DNA from 3 places in the Pedobacter sp. B4419 genome. Region 3 is predicted to be linked to each of the others. Evidence: riboswitches for the same ligand, from Rfam matches in the RefSeq annotation. Region 3 holds a riboswitch; each other region holds the start of a gene.

Region 1 (10,319 bases), on a different contig from region 3:
TGACGATTATATGAAAAACCTTAGAATCGGAGAGACCAAAACAGATCATTACAAAGGCAAATTAATTGTATTGGTTAACGAAGAAACCCAGAGTTTGGCCGAATTATCTGCCATGGCTTTAAGTACAAGACCGAATACCGTTGTAATCGGTAGCCAAACCGCAGGTGCCGACGGAAGTGTAGGCATGCCGATTACATTTCCAGGCGGGTTGACTACAAATTTCACTCAAATCGGTGTTTATTATCCCAATGGGAAAGAAACACAAAGGATTGGTATTGTTCCTAACCTCGTTATCAAACCAAGCGTAGATGGTGTAAAGAAGGGAAAAGACGAAGTATTGGAAAAAGCAATTTCAATGCTTCCATAATCCATTGTTAGGCGAGATTAAAAAATAATGAATAAAGATGTACTTAATGTAGCTGAATATCCTTTGTTGATTTATCAATTAAGTTGTTCGCTCAAGCCTACGATAATACCCTCAGGACCTCTTAAATAGGCCAGTTTATAGGTTTCTCCATATTGCATCACTTCGCCAACCAGTTTGGCGCCATGTACCAGCATACGTGCAACCATTTCATCGAGATCATCTACGGCGAGCATAATGCGCCTGTAGCCCAATTCGTTCACTGCAGGTTGTGCCGACCCGGTCCTAACCGCATCCGGCGTATGGTACTTATCCAACTCTAGCTGACTATGTCCATCTGGTGTGCGCAGAAACACAAGCGTGGCCCGAACATTTTCCAAATCAATGAGTCGATCTACGGTAGGGCCTTCTACAACCGTTTCGCCAACAAACTCAAATCCGAGTTCTAAAAAGAAGGCTTTCACCGCTTCAAGGTCGTTCACAACGATGAGGATGTTATCCATCCGGAGTAATTTGCTTTTTGCCATAGCTTATATTTTATTTGTCCGCAATAAATTGGAATTGCTTTAAAACAGATTTAGGTGATCAAAAGTTTCGGTTGCTAGCCGAAAGATAACTCAAAGATTCAAAAATAGTTGTAAGAAAAAATGAAAAGCCCTGACATAGGGTTGTCATTGCTGGCAGATACCTTCGCTCCATAATCAAATTAATAAGCAATGAATTTAATATCTATTCGAATCATTACCTCAGAGGTAGAAGAACTCATCAATTTTTATGAACGCGTAGTGGGAGTAAGTGCCATTAGGTACACTCCAGATTTTGCCGAGCTAAAAACCAAGACAGCAACCCTGGCCATTGGAAGTACAAAAACATTACAGTTTTTTGGTGGCGATAATATAGCGCAAGCTGCTTGCAACCGCAGTGTTATTATCGAATTTCTGGTTGATGACGTACAGCAGCGTTTTGAAGAATTAACCCCTTTTTTAAAAGACAGCATTGTACAGGAACCAACAATTATGCCTTGGGGAAATCAGTCCTTGTTGTTAAGAGATCCCGATGGTAACCTGGTGAACCTTTTCACACCGGTTACTCCTGAAGCAATTGCGAAGTTTAAGAATAGTTAAGCACAAATCAAGGCAATCTTATTTAGAGACTGCCTTGATTTAAAAACCAATTGATAATCGATAACTGGGCGATGGCTTATTTTTTCAAGGAGCCGAGGTGTTTATAAGTGTTGATCAATAAACCAGTAGGCGTAGCCTTCGAATCTACAAAAACCAGTTCCCGAGCATCAATACTATCTGCCAATAAGCGTTTACCTTTACCGAGCAAAACGGGGTAGGTGATGAGCACAACTTCGTCGGCCAGCCCCTTGTCAAGCAATAGGGAAGTGAGTGTAGAACTTCCTACTACGATCAGGTCGGGACCATCTGTCGATTTGAGTTCTTGAATTGTACTGATCACATCATCACCCAAATCTTTTACCGGGCCCCATTCCAAGCTCTCTGGTCTGTGGGTTGCGATGTATTTCGTTGCGGCATTTATGGCATTAGCCATTGGGAAATCTCCGGCATTAGGCCAGAAGCCACTAAATATATCATAGGTTTTGCGGGCAAGTAGCAGGTCAAAGTTTGGCCCGTATGCTTCAAAAAGCATAGTTGCACCTGCAGGGCTTCTATAAGGTGTAGTCCATGCGCCATAGGTATAGTCTCCGTCATGCTCTATCACGCCATCTAGCGAAATATGTTCGAAAATTCTGATCTTTCTCATGTTGCTTTCAATTAATTAGTTATACAAATCTAAAGGAGATAAGGTATATGGGTGACGTGCAATCACGACAATATGAGGGTGTTTTAGACCAAGGCAAAAGATAGGCAACGATTTTATAGCGCGTTTGGAGTTCCTTAATAATCCTCCTCATTTAGTCACGGATTTGTTAATTTTAAAAAGACTACTAATTCTATAGACTTTATAAAATATTAATTGTATGTTTGCAGTGTTTTACAAAACGTACTGATTTATACTTATCCAGAAAGACGGAGGGAAGGACCCAATGAAGTCTTAGCAACCTCTACCAAAGGTGAAAGGTGCTAATTCCAGCTTCTTATGAAGAAGAACGATAAGATGGCATTTGCTGCTTGTTGCCTTCCTGGCTTAACCCATGTCTGTTTGAATAAGCGTTTTCAGTTTTTTTACCGAAAAATTAATTCTAATAAGTGATGAAACTCAACAGATCCAAATTGTTTTTTAGCGCAATCCTGATGGCAGGCTTGAGCGCTAGCCTAACTGCCGCTGCACAAACTAAAGATTCGAACCAAATAACTGCTGTCGACAATGATAGAGGCTACCTGGTTAAGGTTGGCGATCAGGCGCCAACAGATTTTGAATTGCTACTCGACAACGGAAAAAAAACTTCTTTAACCCAGCTCAAGGGCAAAGTAGTGGTCCTGCAATTTACCGCCAGCTGGTGTAGCGTATGCCGCAAAGAGATGCCACATTTAGAACAAGATGTTTGGAAAGCTTACAAGGATAAAAACCTGGTACTAATTGGCGTAGATCGTGACGAACCTTTGGAAACCGTAAAGAAGTTCCGCCAAGATATACAGGTGAGCTATCCTTTGGCATTAGATCCAGGTGCAGAGATATTCGGTCACTTTGCGCAGAAAAAAGCAGGTGTTACCCGTAATGTAGTGATTGACCAGAACGGTAAAATAGTTTTCCTTACCCGCTTATACGATGCAAATGAATTTAAGGAGATGGTAAAAGTAATCGACTCATTGACTGCTAAACCTGCTTTAAAAGCATCACTTTAACTAAAATAACCTAATCGATCAGGCAATTGCCGGAAGTTGTCTGATCGATAATTAATCATAAATTAAATCAGGTTTACCTATCGAAAATTCTTACTCCATCATCAGCTCGTTAAGAGACGCTGTTAGCTAAATTCCAAGGTTACATTTTAATTCAAAAACACACAATCTTTATGAAAAAAATAGGGATACTGGCCGCGCTATGCCTTGCCGGTTATCAATTTACTTATGCACAAACTCCAACGCTAAAAGGGTTTACTGCTCATGCGACTAATCAGCAGCTACAGACAGAAAAGGATTTTGATCAGCGGTTGAGCAATGTCAGAATTGGCCAAAACATCAAAGAACTGGCTGCGCGTCCGCATCACTTGGGTTCGGCTGGAGGCAAAGCCGTAGCACAGGCGGTGCTTCAAAAATTTAAGGATTATGGCTGGGATGCCCGCATCGAAACATATCAGGTATTATTTCCAACGCCCAAAACACGCCTGCTAGAATTAACCTATCCAAATAAATACACTGCTCAACTTCAAGAACCTGCTTTTGCCGAAGATTCTACCTCAGAACAGGAAGGGCAGTTGCCAACCTACAATGCCTGGGGTGCTGATGGCGATGTAACAGGCGAGTTGGTATTTGTAAACTATGGACTTCCAGATGATTATGCGCAACTGGCTAAGCTAGGCATCGATGTAAAAGGAAAAATCGTAATTGCCAAATACGGCCGTTCTTGGCGTGGCATTAAGCCAAAGGTTGCCTATGAGCACGGTGCCATTGGCTGTATCATTTATTCTGATCCTAAGGATGATGGTTTTTATCAGGGCGAAGTTTATCCAAAGGGTCCTTTTAAAAACGACCAGACGGTTCAACGTGGATCGGTAATGGATATGGTGATCTATCCTGGCGATCCATTGACACCAGATGTAGGTGCCACCGCAAAAGCCAAGCGCTTAGCAAGAGCAGAGGCAACAACCATTTTAAAAATTCCCGTATTGCCTATCAGTTATGGTGATGCACAGCCACTTTTAGCGGCGTTGGAGGGTCCAGTTGCACCAGCCGAATGGAGGGGAGCATTGCCCATTACGTATCATATTGGTCCCGGAAAGGCTAAAGTCCATCTTAAAATTGAGCATAACTGGGATATGGTTCCAGCTTATAATGTCATCGCCAAGATCAAAGGCAGTCAATACCCAGATCAGTGGGTGATCAGGGGCAACCACCACGATGCCTGGGTAAACGGGGCAGATGATCCGATCAGTGGACTAGCAGCCGAACTGGAAGAGGCCCGTGCCATAGGCGAATTGGTAAAAGCAGGCTATCGGCCTAAACGTACCTTGGTTTATTGTGCCTGGGATGGAGAAGAACCTTCGCTTTTGGGCTCGACTGAATGGGTAGAAGACCATGCCAAAGAACTCCAGCAAAAAGCAATTGCCTATATCAATTCTGATGGAAACAGTCGTGGATTTTTAGGTGCAGGCGGTTCTCATGCCTTGGAAGTATTGGTCAGTGAAATTGCCAAATCGGTGATCGATCCACAGAAAGGGGTAAGTGTTTTTGAACGTAAAAGAGCAAACGACGCTGTAAAAGCGACAAGTGCCAAGGCCCAGCAAACGGTTTTAAAACAAGATACCTTATCAATTTCAGCATTGGGCACAGGCTCAGATTATTCTGCTTTTCTGCAGCATTTAGGCATACCTACACTCAATTTAGGCTATGGTGGCGAAGATGAAGGTGGAGACTACCACTCGATTTATGATTCTTACGATGACTATGTGCGCTTTAAGGACAGCAGTTTTGTTTACGGAGTAGCCCTGGCTAAAACAGCGGGAAGAGCAGTATTGCGTTTGGCCGATGCTAATGTGCTGCCTTTTGATTTTGTGAGCTTAGGTAAGGCCGTGGCACAGTATGGTACGGAAGTAAAGCAATTGGCCACACAGCTTCGCGAGAAATACAGCACAGAAAACCTGCTGATCAATAGCAATAGTTATCAACTGGCGGCAGATCCAAAGGAGAAATTTATTGCGCCAACACAAAAGCCATTGGTACCAGAATTTGATTTCGCTGCATTTGATCAAGCTATACTGCATTTGAAACAATCGGCATTGGTACTGAGCCAATTCAGCAGTAAAGCAACTGATGATAATCAATTGGCAAAAAAACTAAATGAAGCGCTTTATCAGGCCGAAAAAGAACTGCTTATTGATCAAGGCTTGCCTAAACGCCCATGGTATCGCCACAGTATTTATGCGCCAGGGTTTTATACCGGCTATGGCGTGAAAACACTGCCGGGAATCAGAGAGGCGATAGAACAAAATAACTGGGACGAAGCCAAAGAACAAATCTCGGTAGCAACGCTAGCCATCGAAAAACTCAGTACAACATTAGAGAAAATAACACAGGAAAAATAGACTTAGCAATTATTATGAAACTTAGAATTTTACTATTCCTGCTTTTGACGGGCTGGCTAGCTGTTGGCTATGCCCAGGAACGCAGGGTAAACGGAACGGTAACACAAGAAGGCAGTTCGCAGCCATTACCGGGTGTAAATGTGAACATTAAAGGACAGAAAAAAAGCACACAGACCGATCAAGATGGTCGATTCAGCATCGTTTTACAAGCTGGAGAAAATGATTTGATATTCTCTTATATTGGATTCGAAACCAAAGAAGTGGCGGCAAGTTCTACACCGCTTTCGGTGCAGCTTAAAACTGCAGATAATCACCTCAATGAAGTATTGGTGGTGGCTTACGGAAGTGCAAATCGCGCAACTTATACAGGTTCGGTATCGGTTGTCAATGCAGCAGATTTAGAAAAACGCCAAGTATCTAACATCAGTCGCACGCTACAGGGAGCAGTTCCAGGTGTGCAGGCAGTTGCCTCAGCCGGACAGCCAGGTAGCGAAGCGACCATCCGCTTGAGGGGCGTGGGTTCGGTAAATGCATCTAGTGATCCGCTTTATGTGGTAGATGGCGTGCCTTTTTCTGGAAATATCAATGCGATCAATACTGCGGATGTAGAATCGATTTCAGTACTTAAAGATGCCTCGGCGAGTGCACTTTATGGATCGCGTGGAGCCAATGGCGTCATCATCATTACCACCAAGCGCGGCAAATACAATTCAAAGCCGGTGGTAACGCTCAACGTCAATACAGGAATCTCCTCACGTGCCGTTAAAGATTACGAATTTGTAAATACCGACGAGTACTTTCAGTTGCAATGGGAAGCCTTGCGCAATAATCAGCTTGATCAGGGAAAAACTGCCCAACAAGCGGCACAGTATGCCAGTACAGAATTGGTGAGCAACCTGAAGGTTAATCCTTATGGCCCATCTTTTCCCAACCCTGTAGGTTTAGATGGCAAATTGCTGGCAGGTGCCGTACCACTTTGGAATGATAGCTGGAGCAACTCTTTGAGTCGTACCGGCGTTCGCCAGCAAATAGATTTGGGCATAAGCGGGGGCAGTGCCGAATCGCGTTATTTTGTGTCTGGAGGATATTTGGATGATAAAGGATTTATTGTTGGTTCTGGCTTTAAGCGGATCAATACCCGGGTTAACTACAATACCAAGGTTAATAAGTGGTTTGAAGCAGGATTAAATGTGGCTGCATCGAGTACTACACAAGATGCGCCTCCTCAATCGGATAGTGATCAAGGAAATTTTGCCAATTTTGGACGCCTTGTTGCCGATATCTATCCCGTATACGAACGCAATCCCGATGGAAGCTATAAATATGATATGGCTGGAAAGAGAATCTACGACTTTGGAAACTATAGGCCAAGTGCGGCTGCTACAGGAAATAACTTGTTGGGTATTGCCGATCTGAATACTTACAAGAGCAAGACCGATGCCCTAACTGTTCGTGGAAACGTACAATTCAATATTCTTGAAGGGCTTAAGCTCAAAAGCAGCGTAAATACCGATTACAACAATCGGAGTGGCCTTTCTTACACTAACCCAATTTATGGCTCGGGTGTAACAGGTGGTGGTTCTGTAAGCAAAAACAGCACCCGCACTGTAGGTTATACCATTAATAACCTGTTAGATTATACATTCAATGTGGCCGATGCACACCACTTTAATGTGTTGGCGGGGCAGGAGGTTTATGTACTCGATATTTCTGGCCTTTCGGGAAGCAGGAGTAATTTTGGCTTTGCCGATAAAGAAGAACCGGTTGCCGCTTCGCTGTTAAACAGCTTTACCGGAAGTTCCGATCGTTATAAATTGTCCAGTTTCTTAGGGAAAATCGATTACAACTTCAATCAGCGTTATTACTTCTCGGCCAGTTTTAGGCGCGACGGTTCTTCTCGCTTCAGTCCCGAATCAAGGTGGGGTAATTTTTGGTCTTTAGGTGCTTCGTGGAATGCCAAGTCTGAGAAATTCCTTAGCAATGTAGCTTGGTTAAATACCTTGACCGTGCGTACCAGCTATGGTGCCCAGGGAAACGACAATCTTGGCAGTTATTATGCTTATCAGGATCTGTATTCTATTTACAACAGTTTAGGGCAGGCCGGATTGGTTACGTCTAGGTTGCCTACGCCAGGTTTGAAATGGGAAACCAATCTCAACTTTAATGCAGGTATAGATTTTGGCCTATTGGATAACCGCATCAGTGGTACTTTTGAGGTTTACCAACGCCGTTCTAAAGACCTGTTGTTTAGTAGGCCGTTGGCGCCTTCGCTGGGTTATACGGCCATTGATGATAACATCGGATCGTTGCGCAACAATGGCTTTGAGGGACAGATCAATGTGGTTCCGGTAGTTACCAAAGATGTGAAATGGACTCTCGGCTTCAATTTCGGGCACTACAATAACGTAATTACCAAGCTGCCACAAAAAGAAATCATTGCTGGAAACATTGGCCAACTAGGGTCAACTAAAAAACTCACGGTAGGAAGTTCGGTCTATGATTTTTACATCCGTGAATGGGCAGGAGTAGACCCCGCCAATGGTAAACCGCTTTGGTACAAAAACACTTACAGCACAGATGCAGCGGGTAACCGCACTATTACAGGTCGCGCTACCACCAGTGTGTATGCAGAAGCCGATCAGTATTTCTCTGGCAGTGCCTTGCCTAAGCTGTATGGCGGTATCAATACCACTTTGCGCTACAAACAATTTGAATTGTATGCTTTGGTATCATACAATATCGGAGGAAAAATACTTGATTTAGACGAAGTAATGATCCTGCATACTGGAGAAAATACCGGCCGTACCTGGAGTAAGGAAATCCTTAACAGATGGACCCCTCAAAATACAGTTACCGATGTACCAAGACTAACCACAACCGCAACCAATTGGAACAGTATATCTACCCGCTTCCTGCATGATGCCAGCTACGCGCGCTTAAAAAATGTGAGCCTGAGCTACAGTGTACCTACAAAATGGTCTTCGCGGATCGGGCTGGCCAGTGTAAGGCTATATGCCAGGGGCGAGAATTTGTTAACGGTTTATAAACACAAGGGATTGGATCCAGAACAGGCAGTAGATGGCGTTACTTTTTACCGCTATCCAGCTCAAAAAACCTACACGTTTGGATTAGACCTATCATTTTAATCAGCAAGTCATGAAATTACAACACAATACCATAAAAGCCTTTTTCCTTGTAGCCGTTTTATTGTTATCGTCATGCAAAGATGATTTTTTCGAAACTTCGCCAGCTGGCAATTTAACGGGAAGCGAAACTTATGCTTCCACCAAAAATATCGATGCGCTCCTAAACGGTACGTTGCGGTATATCATGGAAACCAGTACTTCACAAGACAATCCTGGTCTGTCGGCCATTACCCTTACGCAAGAAGTGATGGGAGAGGATGCCATTGCCCGCGATGGAGTTTACGGTTTCCGTGATTCTTACCCTTACCGCGATCCATTTGACAATACCACACGCAGGGCGCTATTTTTCTGGAGCTTTCAGTACAAAGTGATTGATAATTGCAATAATATTTTGGCAAACGTAGACAATGCAAGTGGCACCGATGCCGAGCGCCGTTACCTCAAAGGCCAGGCATTGGCCTTGCGCGGCTTTGTTTACCTCAACCTGGTAAGGCAATATCAGTTTACTTATGCAAAAGACAAGAATGCCAAAGCCGTGCCTATTTATACTACACCAACCAATCCGGCTACAACGCCTCAGCCAAGAGCTACGGTAGAGCAGGTGTACAATCAGGTCATTGGGGATTTGACACAGGCTGAACAATTGCTAACGGGTTTTGTGCGCAAGGTAAAAAATCGTCCAGATGCCAATGTAGTGAAGGGATTGTTAGCCAGAGCTTACCTTACCCAAGAAAACTGGGCTTTGGCAGCTACAAAAGCAAAGGAAGCACGTACTGGATACAACATTATGGAAGCCTCACAATACACGCAAGGTTTCAATGATGTAAGCAATGTAGAATGGATTTGGGGGCATCCGCAACAGGCTGACCAAAACCTTGGCGGAGCATCGTATTTTGCCTACATTGACGTAACACCCGCTGCTGGTTACCGTAGTATCATGCCCGATCCTTATTTCAGGCAATTGTTTGCCGATGGCGATATACGTAAAACCTTGTTCGAAACGGTAACTGTAGCTTCAGATCCGATGTACCGCTGGATCAAATACAAGAAGTTTGTAGATAAGCCAGATCGTTCAGGACATATCGTGCTGATGCGCTCTTCGGAAATGGTTTTGATTGAAGCAGAAAGCAAAGCCCGTTTGAATGATTTGTCGGGTGCGGCAACTGCTCTTAACGAACTAAGGGTAAAACGTAACTTAACCGGAATTGACCCCGCAAACTTTAGCCAAGACCAGCTGATCGAAGAGATTTTGACCGAAAGGCGTCGCGAATTGTGGGGAGAGGGCTTTAGGTTGTACGATCTGTTGCGTTTACAACGCGCTCCGTTAAGAAAAGAATCGACAGAGACGGTACGCATAGGAACTACAGACGTGTTGATCAAAGGACATTATGTGCTGAAGTTTCCAAATAACACCAACCTGGTTCCAAACAGCCCATATTATCTGTTCGCTATCCCAATCAACGAACTCAATACAAATCCTAATCTTTAGTATTTTAAAAAGTTTTTATATCAATCCCTGTTGGCTTTAGGCTGGCAGGGATTTTTTATACGCCTAACCTGCACTAATGTTTTTAAAATTGAGTGGGAACATCTAGGT
Region 2 (10,319 bases), on a different contig from region 3:
TAATTGCCATCAGGCACATGATGTTCCTGTCGTTATCTTACGACCATAGGGTAGTAGATGGTGCTTTAGGCGGATCATTTGTTCGTCGCGTAGCCGATTACCTAGAAAATTGGGATCTGAATAGAGAAATTTCTTAATAAAGCAAAAGCCCTCGAATATTTCGAGGGCTTTTTGCATAGAAACAAAACAAAAAATATTTTGATAGCTAGTTTACAAGCAAGCCTTCTTCAGCGATGGCCTTAATGTCTTGTTGGCTATAAGTCAATTTGCCTGTTTGGGCAATAAATACATCTTTGTTTAACAGCAACTCACGATTTTCGATCAGGTTTTTTAGGCTGATGCTGCCAATTACATATTTATAGTCGTTACGGGCAAAACGCTCAGAGATATTTTCTACCTGCAGTTTTTCTACGGTATATTCGTGTACATAGCGCAGGTAAACCTCGATGCTTACTTTATCGGTATGGATCAAGCCATTTTGCTGGTGATACTTTTTATACTCGTACCTGTAATCGTAACGCAAAGCTGCGATATCAGAAAGTACTGCTGCGCCAGTAGGGTGGCCACCGGCACCTTTTCCGAAGAAAAACTGTTTATCGGCGAAAGCAGCCTGTACGGTTACGCCATTGTATTCGTTTTCTACGTTGTACAAGAAATCATCAGCCTTTACAAATTTTGGCAATACAAAGGTTACGATCTGTTTGGTGCTGATCTTACGGGCAGTCGGTACCAATTTGATTTTGAAGTTTTTCTCCCTTGCATATTGGATATCGGCATCAGAAATATTCTGGATGCCTACATTTAAGATATGATCTGGATTAATGAACAAGCCATAAGCATGTGCCGTGGCAATGGTTAGTTTAAATTTAGGATCATAGCCACCCACGTCTAAAATTGGATCGGTTTCGGCAAAGCCTAAATCTTGGGCTTGTTGCAAAGCGGTACCGTAGCTTAGGCCTTCGTTAAATATTTTAGAAAGAATATAGTTTGAAGAACCATTAAAGATTCCACTAATTCCATGGAGCAGTTCGTTATCGTAATATTCTTCCAGGTTACGGATAATCGGAATACTGCCGCATACTGCACCTTCATACAGTAAAGAAGTGCCATGTTCGGCTTGCAGTTTCACCAGTTCTTCTAGGTGCGTAGCAATCATTTTTTTGTTGGCCGATACCACGTGTTTTCCGTTGCTCAACGCTTTTTTTGCAATCTGAAAGGCGGCATCTGCATCGTCAATCAGTTCCACAATGGTATTGATTTCTGGATTGTCCAGGATTTCATCATGTGAGGTAGTGAAAAGATGTGCATCAAGACTACGCTTCTTTTCTGGGTTTTTGATGGCGATTTTTACCACCTCTAAATTCAAGTTCTGTCCACGGATGATATCATGCAGGCCCTGTCCAACCACGCCAAATCCAAATAATCCGATTTTAAGTTTCTTGCTCATTTTATATTTTTTGTTAATTCAATTAGTAAATTTTAATTGTTCATTAGTCATTAGTTCATTGGTGATTTAGACTATGGACTACCGACTTCTGACTTCCGACTAAGCACTAGGCTGTCTGATGTAACTTGATAATTTTCTTGTCGCTGCTTTCTTTTAAAAAGTTTCCGATAATATTGGTCAGCTTATCTGTTTCAATCAAAAAGCCATCATGGCCATAAGCACAATTGATGCTGCTGAACCGGGCATCTGTAATGTGCTCGGCCAAGAATTTCTGCTCGCTGATAGGGAAGAGGATATCGTTATCTATTCCGATCACCAAGGTGTTTGCTTCCACTTCGGCCAATGCCGCTACAATGCTTTTCTTGCCGCGACCCACATTATGGCTGTCCATCGCTTTGCTCAAATACCAATAGCTGTAGGCATTAAAGCGCTTGCACAATTTTTCGCCTTGGTAGTTTTGGTAAGACGAAGCCCTGTAATTTCCGGTTTTATCGTTCACACTTTCCAATTGGGTAGCCGTATAGGCTTCGTAGGTACGATAAGAAAGCAAGGCGATGCTGCGTGCAGCTTTCAAACCTTTTAAGCCACCGTCTGGCTGGTTGGCATAAAATGTTCTGTCGGTACTGATGGCCAAACGCTGACTTTCGTTAAAAGCAATTCCCCAAGGCGAATGAACCGCATTGGTGGCTACTAAAATCAGGTTTTCTACCGTGATGGTTTTGGCAATAGCCCACTCTAAAGCCTGTTGGCCACCCAAAGAACCACCGATCAATACTTTTATGCTGTTAATCCCCAAATGATTGGCCAGTAATTGGTGCAAACCGGTCAAATCCCTAATGGTAAATTCTGGAAAAGAAAGATAGTAAGGCTGGCCAGTTACCGGATTAACGCTTAACGGATTGGTAGTGCCGTAATGCGAGCCCAAAATGTTTGCACAAATGATGAAATGCTCATTCGGGTTAAACAAGGCGCTGTTGCCAAACAAACCATCCCACCAGTCTAATACATCGGCATTAGCGGTTAGGGCATGGCAAGCCCAAATCACATTGTCTTTATTGGCATTCAGTTTTCCATAAGTTTGATAGGCAATTTCTACATTACGCAGCTTTTTGCCGTTTTCCAGCTTATAGATCTTAGGGTGTTTATATGTGGATGTAGTACTCATTTTTTGTTGGTAGTATATATAAAGTTGGATGTGCTAAGGTTGGAAGGTTTAAGTTTGGATATTATAAGGTTAATTGTAAACGGCTAACTGTTCATTGACAACTGAAAAAGCTTGCTCAAAATCGGCGATGATGTCATCGATATGTTCGATGCCGACAGAAACACGCAGCAGGTTCGGCGTAACACCGGCTGTAAGCTGCTCGTCGATGCTCAATTGCTGGTGCGTAGTGGCTGATGGCTGGATGATCAGTGTTTTGGCATCGCCTACATTGGCCAAATGGCTAACCAATTTTAAGCTGTCAACCAAAGCTGTTGCATGTTCCTTCTCGCCATTCAGCTCGAATGAAAGTACGGCGCCAAATCCATTACGCAGGTATTTTTTGGCATTGGCATGATATGGACTGCTTTCTAGGCCCGGATAGTTAACCTTGGCAACAGCCGGATGGTTTTCTAGCCAGGTAGCCAAAGCCAATGCATTTTCTACATGGCGTTGTACGCGTAGCGAGAGCGTTTCCAAACCTTGGATCAATAAGAAAGAATTGAAAGGAGCCAATGCCGGACCAAAATCGCGAAGGCCTTCTACACGGGCACGGATAATAAACTGGATATTGCCAAAAGGGCCATCTTGTCCGAAAACATCATCGAAAATCAAGCCATGGTAGCCTTCTGATGGTTCTATGAATTGAAAAAACTTGCCGTTGCCCCAGTTGTAGTTGCCACCATCTACAATTACGCCGCCAATGCTCGTGCCATGACCGCCAATCCATTTGGTAGCAGATTGCACCACTACGTTAGCGCCATGTTCTAATGGCTTGAACAAGTAACCTGCTGCGCCAAAAGTATTGTCAACCACTAAAGGCAAATCATGTTTTTTAGCGATAGCAGCGATCTTTTCAAAATCAGGAATGCTGAAAGAGGGATTGCCAATGGTTTCTACATAAATGGCTTTGGTATTGCCATCAATTTTGGCTTCAAAGTCTACAGGATCATCGCCGTTGGCAAAACGGGTTTCGATGCCTAAACGTTTAAATGCTACTTTAAACTGATTGTAGCTACCACCATAAAGGTGATTTGAAGATACAAAGTTATCTCCGGCCTGTAAAATATTGTTTAGGGCAATAAATTGGGCCGCTTGTCCAGATCCAACCGCTAAGGCAGCAACGCCTCCTTCTAAAGCCGCAATTCTCTTTTCGAATACATCTGTAGTAGGATTGGTTAAACGGGTATAGATGTTACCAAATTCCTTTAGCGCGAACAGGTTGGCGCCGTGTTCAGAATTTTTAAAGCCATAGGAAGTGGTTTGATAGATAGGTACGGCTCTCGAGCCGGTTGTAGGGTCTATTTCTTGTCCAGCGTGTAGCTGCAGGGTTTCGAATTTATATGAAGTTGACATGGTTTCTAAGTTTTAATTGTAAAATTGAAATGTTGTAATTTCGAATGTGGCGAAGCTTTTTGGCTTAAATCCAGCATTAGCGATCAGCGTACCTCGATTTTTCGAGGCCTTCCAGATTGAAAAACAAAGGGGAAGAATTTTGTGCTTAGTATATGCGACAGCACATACAACACATCAACTGAGGGTTACAGCAAAACTGATTTACATTTAAAAATGAAACCGACCTGTTGGGTTTTGAACTTGGGTTTTCGCTAAGGAGCGATGGTGAATTGAACTTTTTCATTTTCTTCAATTTATATTTCCAAACAACACCATGTTGCCCGGCCAGGAATTGGCACCTTCTCCGTTAGGGAGGGTTGCCAGTGGGTCAAAGAGCCTGTCTCTCGCCACTTCTTTATAAATCAAATCTTAAAAAGATATTGACTTGGAAATTCAGCTTTCGCCGAATAATGTTTCAAAGGTATGAGAAAATTTAAGAAACTGCAAAATAAAATTTCGATTTATTTTTAAATTGCTGATAGCTAAGGTTTAATGTGTATACTTTGTTGGTGTATGGTCCTTAGTTTAAGGATCGATAGTTTAGTTTCAATTGCTAAATCTTATCCAGTGCCTGATCCAAATCGGCAATCAAATCGTCGATATGTTCTAGGCCAACCGACACCCGAATTAAATTTTGTGGGGTTTTGGTATCCGGACCTTCAACAGAGGCACGATGCTCGATTAAGCTTTCTACGCCTCCCAAACTAGTAGCCTGTGCAAACAAATGCACATTGTTGACTACGGTTCTGGCTTTTGCCGCATCACCCTTTACCAAAATGGAAAGCATCCCTCCAAAATCTCGCATCTGTTTTTTGGCGATTTCATGTTGTGGGTGAGAAGTTAAACCAGGATAGTAAACGGCTTCAATTTTAGGGTGTTTTTCTAAGTATTCGGCCAGTTTTGTTGCGTTTTCGCAATGGCCTTTAATGCGATAAGCCAATGTTTTTAAGCTACGTAACAACAAGAAGCAATCGAAAGGAGAAGGAACTGCACCACCGGTTTGCTGTACATTTCTAATTTTCTCCCAAAACTCGTTTTTATGTGCAGTAGTTAAACATCCACCCAAAACATCGCTATGCCCGCCAATGTATTTAGTAGTAGAGTGCATCACGATGGCAGCGCCCAACTTAATCGGGTTTTGCAAAATAGGAGAGGCAAAAGTACTGTCGCAGGCAAAAATCAGCTGGTGCTTTTTACAAATTGCGGCAAGGGCTTCGATATCGGTTATCTTTAAAAGCGGGTTGGAAGGTGTTTCGGCCCAAATTAAAGCCGTTTCGGGCCTGATGTAGCTTTCGATAACTGAAATATTGGTGAGATCGATGAAATCGAAGGTTAAGGTTGAAGCAAAGATGGTCTGCAACTGTTTTTTAAAGCCCCAGTACATATCGTCTGGCGCGATAATGTGGCTTCCGGGTTCTAATGCCTGAAAAACAGCCATGCCAGCGGTATTGCCCGAAGAAAAAGCGCAGGTGTCTTCACCAAATTCAAGCGCTGTGATTACGTTCTCTAATGCCGACCTGTTGGGATTGCTCACTCTACTGTACATGTGTCCGCCAGGATAACCACCATCATCGCCCCTTAAAAAAGTAGTAGAGAGACTAATTGGCATGGTTACATCGCCGGTAGCACTTTTTGTTAAATTGAGGGCATGGATGGCAGTAGTTTCGGGTTTCATTTTTTCTTCTTAATTAACAATGTTTTATCGCAAAGCTAAATTTTAATCTTAAAAGTTGTAAGTTTTGGCAAGATTTGTGTAATTAGCATATTCAAAAAACAAGTATATGAAAAGAATATTTTTAATAGCAGCTTTAATTTGTAGTTCATTAATAGTGTTACAAAGCTGTTCTCCGAAAACAACATCAGGCGCACCTGCAGTAAAAAGAGGTGGCGTAACCGGCAATTGGGTATTAAATAACATCACCTTTGATGGTATTCCTGATATTGCGGTAAAATCGTTCTTAGGCGAAAGCTCTTATAAATGTTTTATTGGTAGTACTTGGAACCTGACCAACAGCGGAAATGGCAGCTACAGTTTGCCATCGAGTGCAACTTGTGCCGCGAAAGTACAGACTATTTTCTGGTCGGTGAGTCCTGCAGATGAGACTTTCCAGTTCAAAAAACTATACGAAGGCGATAAAGCTAAAAACGTAACCGAAGGCTATCGTTTAATGCTGGCAGCAGCCGATGATGTAAACATGACCATCAAATCGCCGATTGAGTACGGCAACAAAACTGCTTATATCGTAATGAATTTTTCTAAAGCAGCTAAATAAGCGCGCTTAACAAGATAATAAGAGCCATAGTTGTACGGACGTATAGCTATGGCTTTTTTTGTTCATTAACTTTTTTACTGATTAGCTTACTGAACCGCCAGTTCAAAATCTTGATTTCAATCAAGAAGTTCAATTTAACGACTGTATACATTTGAAAAAAATAAACAAATGAAAAAACACACAGTCATTATTACGAAATTCTTTCTGATACTGGTAGGTCTGGCATTTCTAAATATTGCTGTACAGGCAATTCTTAATCCGCAAAGTATCATGGATTTGGTTTCGGTAAAGCTCGATAACATTAGTGCCCGAAATTCAATCAGAGCCTATTACGGAGGTGTAAATATGATGTTTGCATTTTATCTGATTTATGGATCATTTAAAATGCAAAGAGAAGCCCTCGTTTTAGTATTGCTTTATTGCGGTGGTTTTGCACTTGGCCGTTTGTACAGCATCGTTGCAGAGGGAGAGCCAAGTACGTTTATATTAACGTGGTTAGGGATCGAAAGCTTACTTGCCGTAATTGCTTTGCTTCTGCTTGCAAAACAGAAAGTAGCTTATCAATAAGTATGGTTAAACGTGGAGTAGCTCGTTGTAGCGAATGGCCTCACTCCATAGCCCCGATAAAAGCGGCAGCCCCGAGGCACGAAGGCTATAGCGGATAGCGGGACTGGCGCTGACAACAGCAACAATTAAGCGCTTCAAATACCTAGTGTTAACGTGATCGCAATGACAATTCATCGAAACTGAAAACCGCCAATTTCCAGCCGCAAACTGGATATCGTTTCTAAATAAGCCATTTTTACAAGAAAATGATGTTCAATTAGGTCATTATTGTACTTTTGCCTAAACATTAATAAAGGATGGCAGTGCAAGCTTTAGATATTCTTCTCCATAATCCAACTATTTCAGCGCCTCTACTCGCAATTGCCCAAAAGGTAAAAGACGGTCAACGCGTTACTTTTGATGAAGGCGTGTACCTGTATGAGCATGCCGAGCTTGGGTATTTGGGTGTTTTGGCTAATTACATTCGCGAAAAGAAACATGGCGATCTGACCTATTTCAATCGCAATTTTCACTTGGAGCCCACCAATTTATGTGTGTACGATTGCAAATTCTGCTCTTATTCGAGGCTGATTAAGCAAAAGGAAGAGGGTTGGGCACTTACCATGGAAGAGATGATGGATGTAGTGAGGAAATACGATAACGAGCCGGTAACCGAAGTGCATATTGTAGGTGGCGTTTTGCCACAGTACGATGTAGCTTTTTATTCGGCGTTGTTTACGGCGATTAAGAAACACCGTCCAGATTTGCATGTAAAGGCTTTGACGCCTGTAGAATACCACTATATCTTTAAAAAAGCCAAAATAGACTACGCTACGGGCATGAAGCTGATGAAAGAAGCAGGCCTGGAGTCGATACCTGGTGGCGGTGCAGAGATTTTTCATCCCGAAATACGCGAACAGATTGCAAAAGACAAGTGTACAGGCGATCAATGGTTGGCTATACACGAAGAATGGCACAAGCTGGGCATGCGCTCTAATGCCACCATGCTTTATGGCCATATCGAAAAATTTGAACACCGTGTTGATCATATGGAACGCCTGCGCCAATTGCAGGACCGAACCGGAGGCTTCCAAACCTTTATTCCGTTAAAGTTCAGAAACCAACATAATCAGATGAGCAACGTAGCGGAGGTTTCTGTAGTAGAAGATTTGAGAAACTATGCTATTGCACGTATCTATATGGACAATTTCGATCATATCAAGGCTTATTGGGCAATGATTAGCAGGGAAACGGCTCAGCTTTCGCTTAATTTTGGGGTGGATGATATCGATGGTACTTTGGATGATACCACTAAAATCTATTCGATGGCAGGTGCCGAAGAACAAAACCCGGCCATGAGTACCAAAGAACTGGTAGACTTGATTAGGCATGTAGGTCGTAAGCCGATAGAAAGAGATACTTTGTATAACGTGGTCACCGATTTTACCGATGTGGTGTTTGAAGAAGACGTTAAGCCACAATACTATAAATTGCCAGTTGTAAACTAACATAGCTTTTCAACCTTAAAACCTTCCAACCATTTAAAACCTTAAATGAAAGAACTTTATATCATCAGACATGGTGAAACCGAATTGAACCGCCTGGGCATTGTGCAGGGGCGTGGGGTAGACAGCGATCTGAATGATACAGGAAGGGCACAGGCACAGGCATTTTTCGACCATTACCAGTCGATTCCCTTTGATAAAATCTATACCTCGAGTTTAAAACGTACCCATCAAACAGTAAAAGGATTTATAGATTTGGGCTTGCCTTGGCAAGAGTTAGACGGCTTAGACGAGTTGGCCTGGGGCCTTTGGGAGGGACAGCCCAATACCGAAGAAGCGCGGCATGCCTTTTTGCAATTGGTAGAAGCCTGGCAAAGCAGCGATTACGATGCTAAATTTGAGGGAGGAGAAAGTCCCAACGAGGTGTTGGATCGCCTAAAAGAGGCTATGCAGGTTATCGTAAGTCAAGAAGACGAAAAAACGGTACTGGTTTGTATGCACGGCAGGGCCATGCGTTTGCTGTTGTGCTACCTGAGCAATAAGCCTTTGTCTGAAATGGCCGATTTCCCGCACCAAAACACCACGCTCTATAAAGTGAACTACGAGAACAATGCCTTTAGGGTTATTGATTTCAATAATACAGATCATTTAAAAGAATTGTCATAAAAAATTGTCACAGAGAGCTTGTCGATTGCAATTTTGTAGAGCTATCCTTCGACGGCTCAGCATGACAAGATAAAATAAAGAAAAACTTTGAATAAGATTAAGATTTCAGCAGTTTCCTATACCAATACCAAGCCATTTATTTACGGAATTGAAAGATCTGAAGTGAAGAACCAGATCGATTTGAGTTTAGATATCCCTTCAGATTGTGCGCAAAAACTAATTAACAATCAAGTAGATATAGGATTGATTCCTGTAGCGGCCTTTCCGTTGGTTCCTAATGCCAATATCATTGGTTCCTATTGCATTGGCTCAGTGGGTGCAGTAAATTCTGTCTTTATTTTTTCGAACGTTCCGGCGCAGGAAATCAAAACGCTGCGTCTAGATCCGCAATCGCGTACCTCAAATAATCTGGCCAAGGTTTTATTGAAATTCCATTTTAAGGTAGAAGTTCAGTTTGTAACCGATCCGGCAGCTGAGGCAGATGCCCTGGTTTTGATCGGCGATCGCACCTTTGGCCGCGTAGCAGATTTTGCCTATGCCTACGATATGGGAGAGGAGTGGATGAAGTTTACCGGTTTGCCTTTCCTTTATGCGGCTTGGGTAGCCAATAAAGCCATTCCACAGGAGTTTGTTGCTGAATTTGACGAGGCCTTAAAGCTGGGCTTGGCGCACCGAAAAGAATTGCTGCAGGAATTGCCATCAATCCCAAATTTTGATCTGGACGATTACCTGTTCCATAAATTGGATTTTGAACTGACCCCAGCCAAAAGACAGGCCATGGAGCTGTTTTTGGGCTACATCCAGCAACTGTAATTTGCTTTATTTGCACAGCTACAAAGCATTGCGCTCCAAGGGCAGTTAATTTGTGATTTAAGAAAAGCAAGGACAGTTTTTCATTTGAATGTTAGTACTGCTTTCTGCTAAAGTTTTTCGCTTTGCTCAAAACTATCGCTGCCAATCAGGTTTAGGGAGCTACAGTCTCTGCTATTAGGTTAGGTTGCACTGGTTAAAGTTAAGTAGCCCAGATTGCAGCGGCATACTTTTTTGCCTTTAAGCAAAAAAGATATAGCGAAAAGCTGGACAGCCTCTAATTGTTGCACTGGTATTGCGCTTCAGATACAATTAGCACATTTTAGGTTTCATGAATTTTTGGGAAAACAGGTGCAGTTTTTCATTTGAACGTAAGCTCTGCTTTCTGCTAAAGTTTTTCTCTTCGCTCAAAACTATCGCTGCCAATCAGGTTTAAGTAACAAAGGTTTCTGCTGTTCTATCAGGTTATACTGACT
Region 3 (10,319 bases):
TTTGGAAATATCGGGTTCAGAGGCAATCAGGTTGAGGAATTTGGTCATGGCTGCTTCCGAATCGAGCATGCCCTCGTCCATATTGATGTCGATCACCTGTGCGCCTCCATCTACCTGTTGGCGTGCCACGGTTAAGGCAGCTTCGTAATCGCCACCCAAAATGAGTTTAGAAAATTTGGGAGAACCCGTAATGTTGGTTCGCTCTCCTACGTTTACGAAAATGCTTTCGGGGGTGATGGTTACGGGTTCCAAACCGCTCAAACGCAGGTAAGGCTCAACCGTAGGAATTTGTCTCGGCTGAGATTTTCTTGCCTTTTCGGCAATGCAGCCAATGTGTTCTGGCGTAGTGCCACAACAGCCACCCACAATGTTTACGAAACCCGAGGTGATAAAATCATCAACCAGGTGCGCCGTTTCATGTGGCATTTCATCATAGGCTCCAAATTCGTTTGGCAAACCGGCATTAGGGTAGGCCGAAACATAACAAGTTGCCTTGGCAGCCAGTTCTTCAATGTGCGGACGCATTTCTTTGGCGCCCAAGGCACAGTTAAAGCCAACACTTAAAGGCTGGGCATGGCTGATGGAATTTAGAAAAGCCTCTGCCGTTTGGCCAGAAAGCGTTCTTCCAGAAGCATCGGTAATGGTTCCCGAAATCATGATTTCGAGCTTGCGGCCCACTACTTCTTCATATTGCTTAATAGCTGCAATAGCTACTTTGGCATTTAAGGTGTCGAATATGGTTTCGATGAGCAATAGGTCTGAACCACCGTCAACCAATCCTCTGATCTGCTCGTAGTAGGCATCATACAACTGGTCGAAGGTAATGGCCCTATAACCCGGATCGTTTACATCTGGAGAAAGGGAAAGCGTACGGTTGGTTGGACCAATGGCACCGGCTACAAAACATTGTCTGCCTGGGTTTTTGGCCATAAATTCCAGCACGGCTTCTTTGGCTACCCGGGCACCTTCAAAACTCAATTCGTAAGAAAGGTCTTCCATCTGGTAGTCGGCCATAGAAATACGTTGGGTACTGAAGGTATTGGTTTCGATGATATCGGCACCAGCCTGCAAATACTCAAGGTGAATGGCTTTGATGATATCCGGGCGCGTGATATTGAGCAAATCGTTATTGCCTTTTACATCACAAGGATGATTTGCAAAACGTTCGCCCCTAAAATCTTCTTCGCTTAGGATATAACGTTGTATCATCGTGCCCATGGCACCATCTATAATTAAGATCCTTTTCTCTAACTCTTCTCTAATGTTCATTAAGTATGGCGTATTGAGATATGGGTATAGCGCTTACCTAGAGAAATATCGCTTTACGCAATACGCTATACTCTAATCTAATGTTGGCTTATCTCGAAAAGTCGGGCTATATTTTGACTTTAACTTATCTTTTTCTGATTAACAGAATAGAATTTAGCACCTTGTCAGCACAGGTTGCTAAGACTTCGCAGGGTCTAATCCCTCCATCTTTCTTAATAAGCAGTACAAAAATGCAACAATGCAACATCAATTCCAAAAATATCGTGTCGAAACCAAATAAAATTACAAAGGCCATGCAAATGTGCATGGCCTTCGATATAATGTTTTGATTGTGGCGCTTATCTTCTGCCGCCGAAAATGCGCAACAGGTAAAGGAAAATGTTGATGAAATCGAGGTAAAGCGACAAAGCAGCCATAATGGCTAATTTCTTTGTGTCTGTTGCTACCATCTGATCGCCGTTTTCTTCAATGCCCATACCAATTCTTTTGATCTTTTGTACATCATAAGCTGTTAAGGCTGTAAATATCGCAATGCCGATAAAAGCCATTACCAAGCTAAACTGTTCGCTTTTGATGAACATGTTTAATATCCCTGCAATAAACAAACCAACTACGCCAATCATTAAGATCGGGCCGAACTTGCTAAGGTCTACGTCAGTGGTATAACCTAAAAAGGCCATTATACCGAAAATACCGGCTGCTGCCGCGAAGCAACTGATTACCGAAGCACTGGTGTAGATCAGCAAAATAAAGCTCAAGCTAACACCTAGCAATACAGAGAATAATACAAATACGGTTAATAACGCGCCATAAGAAAGCTTGTTAAAGCCGGCCCCCATTAAAATTACGAGACCAAGTGGCGCAAACATAGCAATATAGCCAAAAATAGTTCTTTGGCCTGTTTCAAAATTGATCAGGTAAGAAAGCGCTTCTGCAGAATTAGAAATAAATAAAGCGGCAAAAGTAGAAATAGCCAGTGCCACAAACATCCAAAGGAATACATTGGCAAAGAATTTTTTAGAGATCGATCGCTCTTGTACAAAGACCGATTTATCTTGGTATTGATAATTTTCTTGTTCCATTTTTTTAGTTGAAAATAATGTAGGTTAAAAATACGGTTTTAATTTAATCTTTTTGTCAAGAGTTCTTCCACTTTTTTGTAAAACTGTAGCGGTTTGAGCTTTCTCCAGTGCATTTCGTCCAGTTCGCCCCCAAAGTTGATGTAGTAGTCGATGCTGTGGTCGCGAAACTCGCGGATCACGTGCTGGCTGAAGTTGATGCCCGCAATCCATCCGTCTTCTACATCCTGAAACCACTCTTCGTAATAGCTATCGTCTGAGGCGTGGAAGTTCAGCACGTTTTCGCCCACCAGGATAAACTTGTCAATGCCTTCCTGGATCATGAGTTCTATGATTTCCCTTTTCAGCATCATGATGTCGTTGTGGATAGTATCGTTCCATTCGCCCATCATTTCAATAATGGCATAGCCCCTTTCATAATCGGCATACAGCACCTTGAGGTACAAGGTAGGCGAGCCAAAAGTATCCCACTGGGGGTGGATGAGGTAATTGTAAAGCTGCTTGTCGAAATAGAATTCGGAGTATTCGGTATTAAAAAACGGCGAACGCTCATCTTCTGCAGCGATGTAATCATCGCGCCATAAATAAAAGGGTTCTATCTCGTGCATAAAAAGATTTTAGTAGTGCGTATTGGGATATGCGTATTGCGTAACTGCCAACTGAAAACTAGCGCTTGCTGGCTTCAACTGCCTTGCGTACGCTTCCGTACTTGCTCAACAGATCGGCAGCCTGCTCGTGGCCAATGTGCAGTTCGTCCATCACCATTTGCGTGCCCCTGTCAACCAGTTTATGGTTAGTTAACTGCATATCTACCATTTTATTGCCCTTTACACGTCCTAAACGGATCATTACCGTAGTGCTGAGCATGTTCAATACCAGTTTTTGGGCTGTGCCCGATTTCATGCGGGTTGAGCCGGTTAAAAACTCCGGACCTACCACTACCTCAACCGGGAAGTCGGATTCGGCAACAATGGGGCCACCTTCGTTGCAAACAATGCAGCCTGTTAAGATGCCTTGCTGGCGAGCCGTATTTAAACCGCCCACTACGTAAGGAGTAGTACCCGAAGCAGCGAGGCCTACCAATGAATCCTTTTCGTTGATGTTGTATTCCTGCAAATCAATCCAGGCCTGTTTATCATCGTCTTCTGCAAATTCTACAGCCTTGCGGATGGCCGAATCGCCACCTGCAATAATGCCCACCACCTGATCAAAAGGTACGCCGAAGGTTGGCGGGCATTCAGAAGCGTCAACTACGCCCAAGCGGCCACTGGTGCCGGCGCCTATGTAAAATAGTCTTCCGCCGTTTTGCATTCTTTCGGCTACGGCTGTAGCTAGTTTTTCAATTTGGGGCAGGGCTTTCTCAACGGCAAGGGGAACTAGCTTATCTTCGTTATTAATGCCTTTCAAAATCTCTAAAACCGACATTTGGTCAATGTCGTGGTATTTAGATTCTTGTTCGGTTACTCTCTTCATTGGGGTCATTTGATGTAAAGGTCGTTAATTTTCAAATTAACAGGAAATATTTGCGTAAATCCATGCAATTTTAGAGAGAAGATTACGCCCCTGCAAATATTTGCCCGAAAATATTCAAAAAACTAAATGAATTAGCCTTTGTTATTTCAATAAAGCGCTAATTTTCATAACTTTGTGCTACGCTATAGGATGAAAAAGAACACCCGTTTTAATGTACTTATTGCCCTTACCTATTCAGTTACCTTAATAGGCGGAATGTATTTGGGCTTTAAATTTTTAAAAGACCAAGGGTTTCAGGTGCAAAAAGACCAGCGTTATGCCGACAATAACGCCCAAAAAGTAGAAGATATCATCCATATCATCAACAAAAACTATGTTGATGAGGTAAATGCCGATAGCCTGCAGCACCTGCCGATAGACAGCTTGCTGCATCAGCTCGATCCGCACAGCAGCTATTTGCCACCCACCAAAGCCTATGAACTGGCCGAAACCCTAGAAGGAAATTTCGAGGGCATTGGCGTAGAATATTACATCCTCAACGATACGCTTTTGGTTACCAGCGTGCTCAATAACGGACCTGCTTTTATGGCCGGCATTAGGCAAGGCGATAAAATCCTGAAAGTAGACAGTACCAATGTGAGCGGCCATGCTTTGCCACGTTCAGAAATGATGGGCAGGATTAGGGGCAAAAAAGGTACGCCTGTTCAAATCACCTTGCTGCACCAGGGCAATCCGGTTCCGGCCATGCTCACCATTAAAAGGGGCAAGGTAGAAGTAAGCAGCATCGATGCCGCCTACATGCTGAACAACGATGCCGCCTATATCCGCATCAGTAAGTTTGGAGCCAATACCGACGAAGATTTTGTGAATGCCATCCGTGCGCTGAAAGCCAAAGGCATGAAAAAACTGGTACTCGATTTAAGAGATAATGGCGGAGGTTATTTAAATGCAGCAACAGGACTGGCCAATCAGTTTTTACAGGAAAACAAGCTGATCGTATATACAGAAGGCAAGCATGAGCCCCGTACTGATTATTTTGCCACAGGTGGCGGAGAGTTTGAGCAGGGTAAGTTGGCTGTATTGATCAATGAAAATTCGGCTTCGGCCAGCGAAATTTTCGCAGGAGCCATGCAAGACCTTGATCGTGGCGTAATTATTGGGCGCCGTTCGTTTGGCAAAGGATTGGTACAAGAGCAATTCGCTTTTGAAGACGGTTCGGCACTTAACCTGACCATTGCCCGATATTATACGCCATTGGGGCGCAGTATCCAAAAATCATACAAAAAAGGTTATGCCGCTTATCAGCATGAGCTTGAAGATCGATATAACGATGGCGAGCTGACTGCCAAAAGCACTAAGCTGAAAGACAGTGTGCAAAAAGTAAATGCCTATGTAACCCCAAGTGGCAAAAAGGTATTTGGTGGTGGCGGCATACAGCCAGATGTTTATGTAAAGCTAGATACCACCGGCTACAACAAATTTTATGGCACCTTGGTACAGAAAAAAGTACTGATCGATTTTGTGTTCGATGTACTGGCCGATCGTTATACGCCAAGTTATTTGTCGCAGAACCTGAATGTGTTTACCATTAACGATGCCGATTATAAAGACCTGCTCAAGTATATCCAATCTAAAAATATAACCATAGATCCCAAACAGTTGCTGATGGCTAAGCCTATTATCTATAACGATTTAAAGGTAATGCTTTGTAAGTACCACCTGGGCGATATCGGCTACTATAAGGCACATAACCTTACCGATAATGTGGTGAAACAAGCCTTGGTTAGTTTGCAATAGTTTATTGGGTTTTCACCACCTTAGAAACCTAAGAGCATTTTAGCTCAACACATAAAACATGAGAGCATGGGTCTGATTGCACTATTTACGAAGCGTGATAAGCAACTTGCATGTTCCGTTTTGGAATGGGTAAGACGAATGACGAAAGCTATTCTTTTCTTTGCCGTGCCAGACAATCGATCTGATAACTGTCTAAAGATAGATCCTTCACTGCGTTCTGGATGACAAATGAAAGCTGGTCGGGAAATGCATTCCCGACTTTCCTAACTGGGGATTTGCAATCCGCCTCTAGCTTAGTTTGGTCATTCCGAGCGCAACGAGATCTAGCCTAAGTATAGGTCTTTCACTGCGTTCTGGATCACAAATCAATTCCATTTTCCATCTTCCCTCTTCCATAAAAAATACTTCTTCCTCTTTTTGCGAAAATTCTATGTCCTTTGCGGTTCACCTGTTTCAAGCCAAATCATTCTATAGTCTGGCTTCAATTTGTTTGTTATTTTTGGAATATTGATTTGTATTGTTGTATTTATTGAAATAATATTCTGATTTTAATATTTTAATTGAAATTTAATTTCATTAAGACTAGTTTTGCTGTTCAAATCTGCACCGAATATGAACAACAAATCCCTATCTCCATCCGACAGCCAAACCCTAAGCGATTTATTGGCGAAGGTGAAATCGAATACCCAGAATTTTATGGGTTATCCGGTATCAAAGGATTTCAATTTTGAAGAACTGATGCCTTTCCTGAGCTATCCGATGAACAATTTGGGCGATCCTTTTGTAGCGTCTACCTATGCGGTCGATTCGAGGGAGATGGAAAGGGAAGTGATCCAGTTTTTTGCAACCTTGTTTAGGGCAAACGAAGACGATTGGTGGGGCTATGTAACCAATGGCGGCTCCGAAGGCAATTTGTACGGTTTGTACCTCGCCCGAGAGCTTCATCCTAAGGCGATGGTCTATTACTCTGAATCTACCCATTACAGCGTACAGAAGAATTTGCATTTGTTGAATATGCCCAATATAGTGATCAGTGCGCAAGAGAATGGAGAGATAGATTATAACGATTTGGAAAGTACCATCGGCATGAATCGCCAAACGCCGGTCATTATCATGGCCAACATTGGTACCACCATGACCGAAGCACGAGATGATATTGCCAAAATCAAGGCTATTTTAAAGAAACTGGCCATTAAGCATTATTACATTCATGCAGATGGCGCCTTATCGGGGAGCTATAGTGCCTTTATCGAGCCCCGTCCGGCTTTCGATTTTGCCGATGGCGCCGATAGCATTGCCATTAGTGGCCATAAGTTTTTCGGATCGCCTATGCCTTGTGGGGTAGTGGTGGTTAAAAAATCCAACCGTAACCGCATTGCCAGGGCTATAGATTATATCGGGAGCATCGATACCACCATTACCGGATCACGCAATGGCCACAGCCCGCTGTTTTTATGGTACACCCTAAAAAAATACGGAATTGAAGGTTTGCAAAAACGTGCGCAACATAGTTTGGATATAGCCGCCTATACACTGGAAAGATTAAAAGAAATCGGCATTCCTGCCTGGCGAAACCCAAATGCCATCACGGTCAACTTTCCAGAGCCTGATTTGGCCATTCGGCAAAAGTGGCAGCTGGCCTCAGAAAACGGCTGGTCGCACATTATCTGCATGCCGAACGTACAACGTGAACATATAGATGAACTCGTTAAAGAGCTGGCGCTGAGCTTGGTAGCTATTTAGTTCGGAGTTGAGGGTGAGGAGTTTTGAGTTTCATCGATTCAAGACTCTAAATTCCCTGCAGAATCACAATCCACACATCGCTATACTCCATACAGAGAACGCAATACGCATATCGCTTTACTCAATACGCTATTCGCAATACCAGCCTACTTCTGTCTAAAATAAATCTGGATCGGTACGCCAGAGAAATCGAAGTTTTCGCGGAGCTTGTTTTCGATAAAGCGTTTGTAAGGCTCTTTGATGTATTGGGGCAGGTTGCAGAAGAAAGCGAACATCGGCGATGTGGCATTGATCTGTGTAATGTATTTAACCTTGATGTACTTTCCTTTCAATGCCGGTGGCGGATAGCTTTCGATGATCGGCAGCATTACATCGTTCAGTTTTGAAGTAGGTATTTTCTTGCTGCGGTTTTGGTAAACTTCCAATGCAGTTTCGATCGATTTGAAGATACGCTGCTTGTTCAATACCGAGGTAAAAACAATCGGCACATCGGTAAAAGGCTGCAGTTTCTGGCGGATCTGGTCTTCGAAGGCCTTCATGGTTTTGTTGTTCTTCTCAATCAAATCCCATTTGTTAACCAATACTACGATGCCTTTCTTGTTCTTTTCGGCCAGGTGAAAAATATTCACGTCCTGCGACTCCAGGCCTTCCTGTGCATCGATCATCAAAATCACTACATCGGCCTCTTCCAGCGCCTTAATGGTACGCATTACCGAGTAAAATTCGATGTTCTCTTTTACCTTGGTCTTTTTGCGCAGTCCGGCGGTATCAATAAACATAAACTCGTGGCCAAACTGGTTGTAGTGGATATGGATCGAATCGCGGGTGGTGCCGGCAATAGGGGTAACGATATTTCTTTCGATGCCCATCAAAGCATTGACCAATGATGACTTGCCCACGTTCGGACGGCCAACCACGGTAATTTTTGGCAAGGTGTTCTCTTCTTCGGGCACATCCTCAAAATGCTTGATCACATCGTCCAGCAATTCGCCGGTTCCAGAACCCGTCATTGAAGAAATGGTATAGATTTCGCCCAGGCCAAAGCTGTAAAAAACAGCAGCTTCATGCTCTAAAGCGGTATTGTCAACCTTGTTGATCACGGTAAAAACCGGTTTCTTGCTGCGGCGCAGCAATTGTGCAATCTCATCGTCCAAATCGGTAATGCCGGTGGTTACATCCACCATAAACAACAACACGGTGGCTTCTTCAATGGCAATTACCACCTGCTCGCGGATGGCCGCTTCGAACACATCTTCAGAGTTGGCCACATAGCCGCCCGTATCAATTACGGTAAACTGTTTGTCGGTCCACTCGGCTACGCCATAGTGCCTATCGCGGGTTACGCCGCTAAAATCGTCAACAATGGCCTTGCGGCTTTCTGTTAAGCGGTTAAATAGGGTCGATTTGCCTACATTGGGTCTTCCTACTATGGCGATGATATTGCTCATTTGATTTACGATTGTAAGATTTACGATTGACGATTTTTGCGAAGCGCGGTTTGCCGTTTGATTGTTTCAAGGCAGGGTTATCCATGCTTCTTCGATAGTCGAGCCTGCAAAAGTACGCTTAATTTTTTGAAGATGAAGCCTAAATTAGTTTTTATACTTCTCCATCAGGTCGGTAAGCACCTTTTCGGTCAGCTCAAAATTGCCCAGCAAAGGGAAGCCTTCCCATCTTACTATGCCTTTCGGATCAATGATGATTACATGCGGAATGCCTTTTACTTCCAGCTGGCTCGATAGGTTCTTTTTGGTGTCGATGGCTTCGGCATATTCGATCTTCGGATCTTTAAAAGCCTTCACCTTGTCTTCCGTTTCGTCTGATAGGCCGATGATGGCCAATTTGTCGCCGTATTTTTGGTTAAAGGTATTCAGCATAGGGATGTACTTGCGGCAAGGACCGCACCAGGTGGCCCAAAAGTCGATCAACACAAACTTGCCCTTGGTATCGGGTTGCTTAGAAAGCCATTTTTCTACCACCAGTTCGGGGGCCTTTTCGTTCAGTACCGATTTGGCCCATAGTTTTTTGCCGTTGTTGCTTTCTTGGGCAAAAAGGGCGGTGCTGCAAAGTGCAAGCAAAAGGAAGAGCAGTTTTTTCATGATTTCAATAAATTAGCTTTCGTAACCAAAGTTTTTAAGGTAGTTCTTTTTGCTGCGCCAATCGGCCAGTACCTTCACAAAGGTTTGCAAAAATACTTTCTTCTCTACAAACTTCTCAATGTCTTTGCGGGCTTCCATGCCTACCTTTTTAAGCATGCTGCCACCTTTGCCAATCAAAATGTTTTTTTGCGAATCGCGTTCTACGATGATTTCGGCATTGATGCGGATAATGGCTTCCTCCTCCTTAAAAGAAGTAACAATCACCTCGGTGCTGTAGGGAATTTCTTTCTGGTAGTTGTTAAAGATCTTTTCGCGGATAATCTCCGATACAAAAAAGCGCTGGCTGCGGTCGGTCAGTTCGTCTTTGTCATAATAGGGCGGGTGCTCCGGCAAGTTATCTAAGATCAATGGCAAAAGATCGCCTATGTTATAGCCTTCCAAGGCCGAAATGGCGAAGATGTGTTTAGGGTTCAGTTCTTTTTGCCAAAAGGCTATCTTTTCTTCCACCTGCTCTTGGGTGGCTTTGTCTATCTTGTTTAAGAGTACCACCAAGGGGATGCTGGTATTGTTTATCTTTTCCAGCACGTCGTTCTCGTCGTGCTTCTCGTTAATATCGGTTACAAAAAAGATGAGGTCGGCATCAACCAGTGCGCCGTTTACGGCACTCATCATCGAATCCTGCAGGCCATATAAGGGCTTGATGATTCCTGGCGTATCTGAAAACACAATTTGGTAGTCTTCTTCGTTTACGATGCCCAAAATACGGTGGCGGGTAGTTTGCGCCTTTGGGGTAATAATAGAGAGCTTTTCGCCCACCAGAGCATTCATGAGGGTCGATTTACCTACATTGGGTTTGCCT

What was found. Region 3 has a riboswitch for S-adenosylmethionine ahead of metH (methionine synthase). Riboswitches for the same ligand answer to the same signal wherever they lie in the genome.
Region 1: linked by a shared signal. The riboswitch ahead of AC570H_RS06750 (peroxiredoxin family protein) and the one ahead of metH (methionine synthase) in region 3 are both predicted to bind S-adenosylmethionine.
Region 2: linked by a shared signal. The riboswitch ahead of AC570H_RS05695 (O-acetylhomoserine aminocarboxypropyltransferase/cysteine synthase family protein) and the one ahead of metH (methionine synthase) in region 3 are both predicted to bind S-adenosylmethionine.

Annotation. Positions count from the first base shown of each region.
Region 1 covers NZ_JCASSL010000001.1:1,657,811-1,668,129, reverse strand. Annotated here, with positions in the region: gene AC570H_RS06770 (S41 family peptidase) at 1-367, shown strand, start outside; gene AC570H_RS06765 (VOC family protein) at 442-891, opposite strand; gene AC570H_RS06760 (VOC family protein) at 1,081-1,488, shown strand; gene AC570H_RS06755 (dihydrofolate reductase family protein) at 1,565-2,134, opposite strand; SAM riboswitch class I at 2,386-2,490, shown strand; gene AC570H_RS06750 (peroxiredoxin family protein) at 2,584-3,177, shown strand; gene AC570H_RS06745 (transferrin receptor-like dimerization domain-containing protein) at 3,348-5,576, shown strand; gene AC570H_RS06740 (SusC/RagA family TonB-linked outer membrane protein) at 5,591-8,722, shown strand; gene AC570H_RS06735 (RagB/SusD family nutrient uptake outer membrane protein) at 8,733-10,211, shown strand.
Region 2 covers NZ_JCASSL010000001.1:1,423,083-1,433,401, forward strand. Annotated here, with positions in the region: gene AC570H_RS05680 (dihydrolipoamide acetyltransferase family protein) at 1-137, shown strand, start outside; gene AC570H_RS05685 (homoserine dehydrogenase) at 206-1,447, opposite strand; gene AC570H_RS05690 (homoserine O-acetyltransferase family protein) at 1,554-2,612, opposite strand; gene AC570H_RS05695 (O-acetylhomoserine aminocarboxypropyltransferase/cysteine synthase family protein) at 2,682-4,004, opposite strand; SAM riboswitch class I at 4,295-4,407, opposite strand; gene AC570H_RS05700 (trans-sulfuration enzyme family protein) at 4,597-5,718, opposite strand; gene AC570H_RS05705 (hypothetical protein) at 5,825-6,316, shown strand; gene AC570H_RS05710 (DUF4345 domain-containing protein) at 6,485-6,883, shown strand; gene mqnE (aminofutalosine synthase MqnE) at 7,180-8,370, shown strand; gene AC570H_RS05720 (histidine phosphatase family protein) at 8,416-9,033, shown strand; gene AC570H_RS05725 (menaquinone biosynthetic enzyme MqnA/MqnD family protein) at 9,121-9,846, shown strand.
Region 3 covers NZ_JCASSL010000002.1:2,091,390-2,101,708, forward strand. Annotated here, with positions in the region: gene metH (methionine synthase) at 1-1,269, opposite strand, end outside; SAM riboswitch class I at 1,391-1,491, opposite strand; gene AC570H_RS20575 (Bax inhibitor-1/YccA family protein) at 1,608-2,351, opposite strand; gene AC570H_RS20580 (hypothetical protein) at 2,390-2,956, opposite strand; gene murQ (N-acetylmuramic acid 6-phosphate etherase) at 3,015-3,821, opposite strand; gene AC570H_RS20590 (S41 family peptidase) at 4,011-5,618, shown strand; gene AC570H_RS20595 (histidine decarboxylase) at 6,231-7,361, shown strand; gene der (ribosome biogenesis GTPase Der) at 7,508-8,809, opposite strand; gene AC570H_RS20605 (TlpA family protein disulfide reductase) at 8,954-9,460, opposite strand; gene era (GTPase Era) at 9,473-10,319, opposite strand, start outside.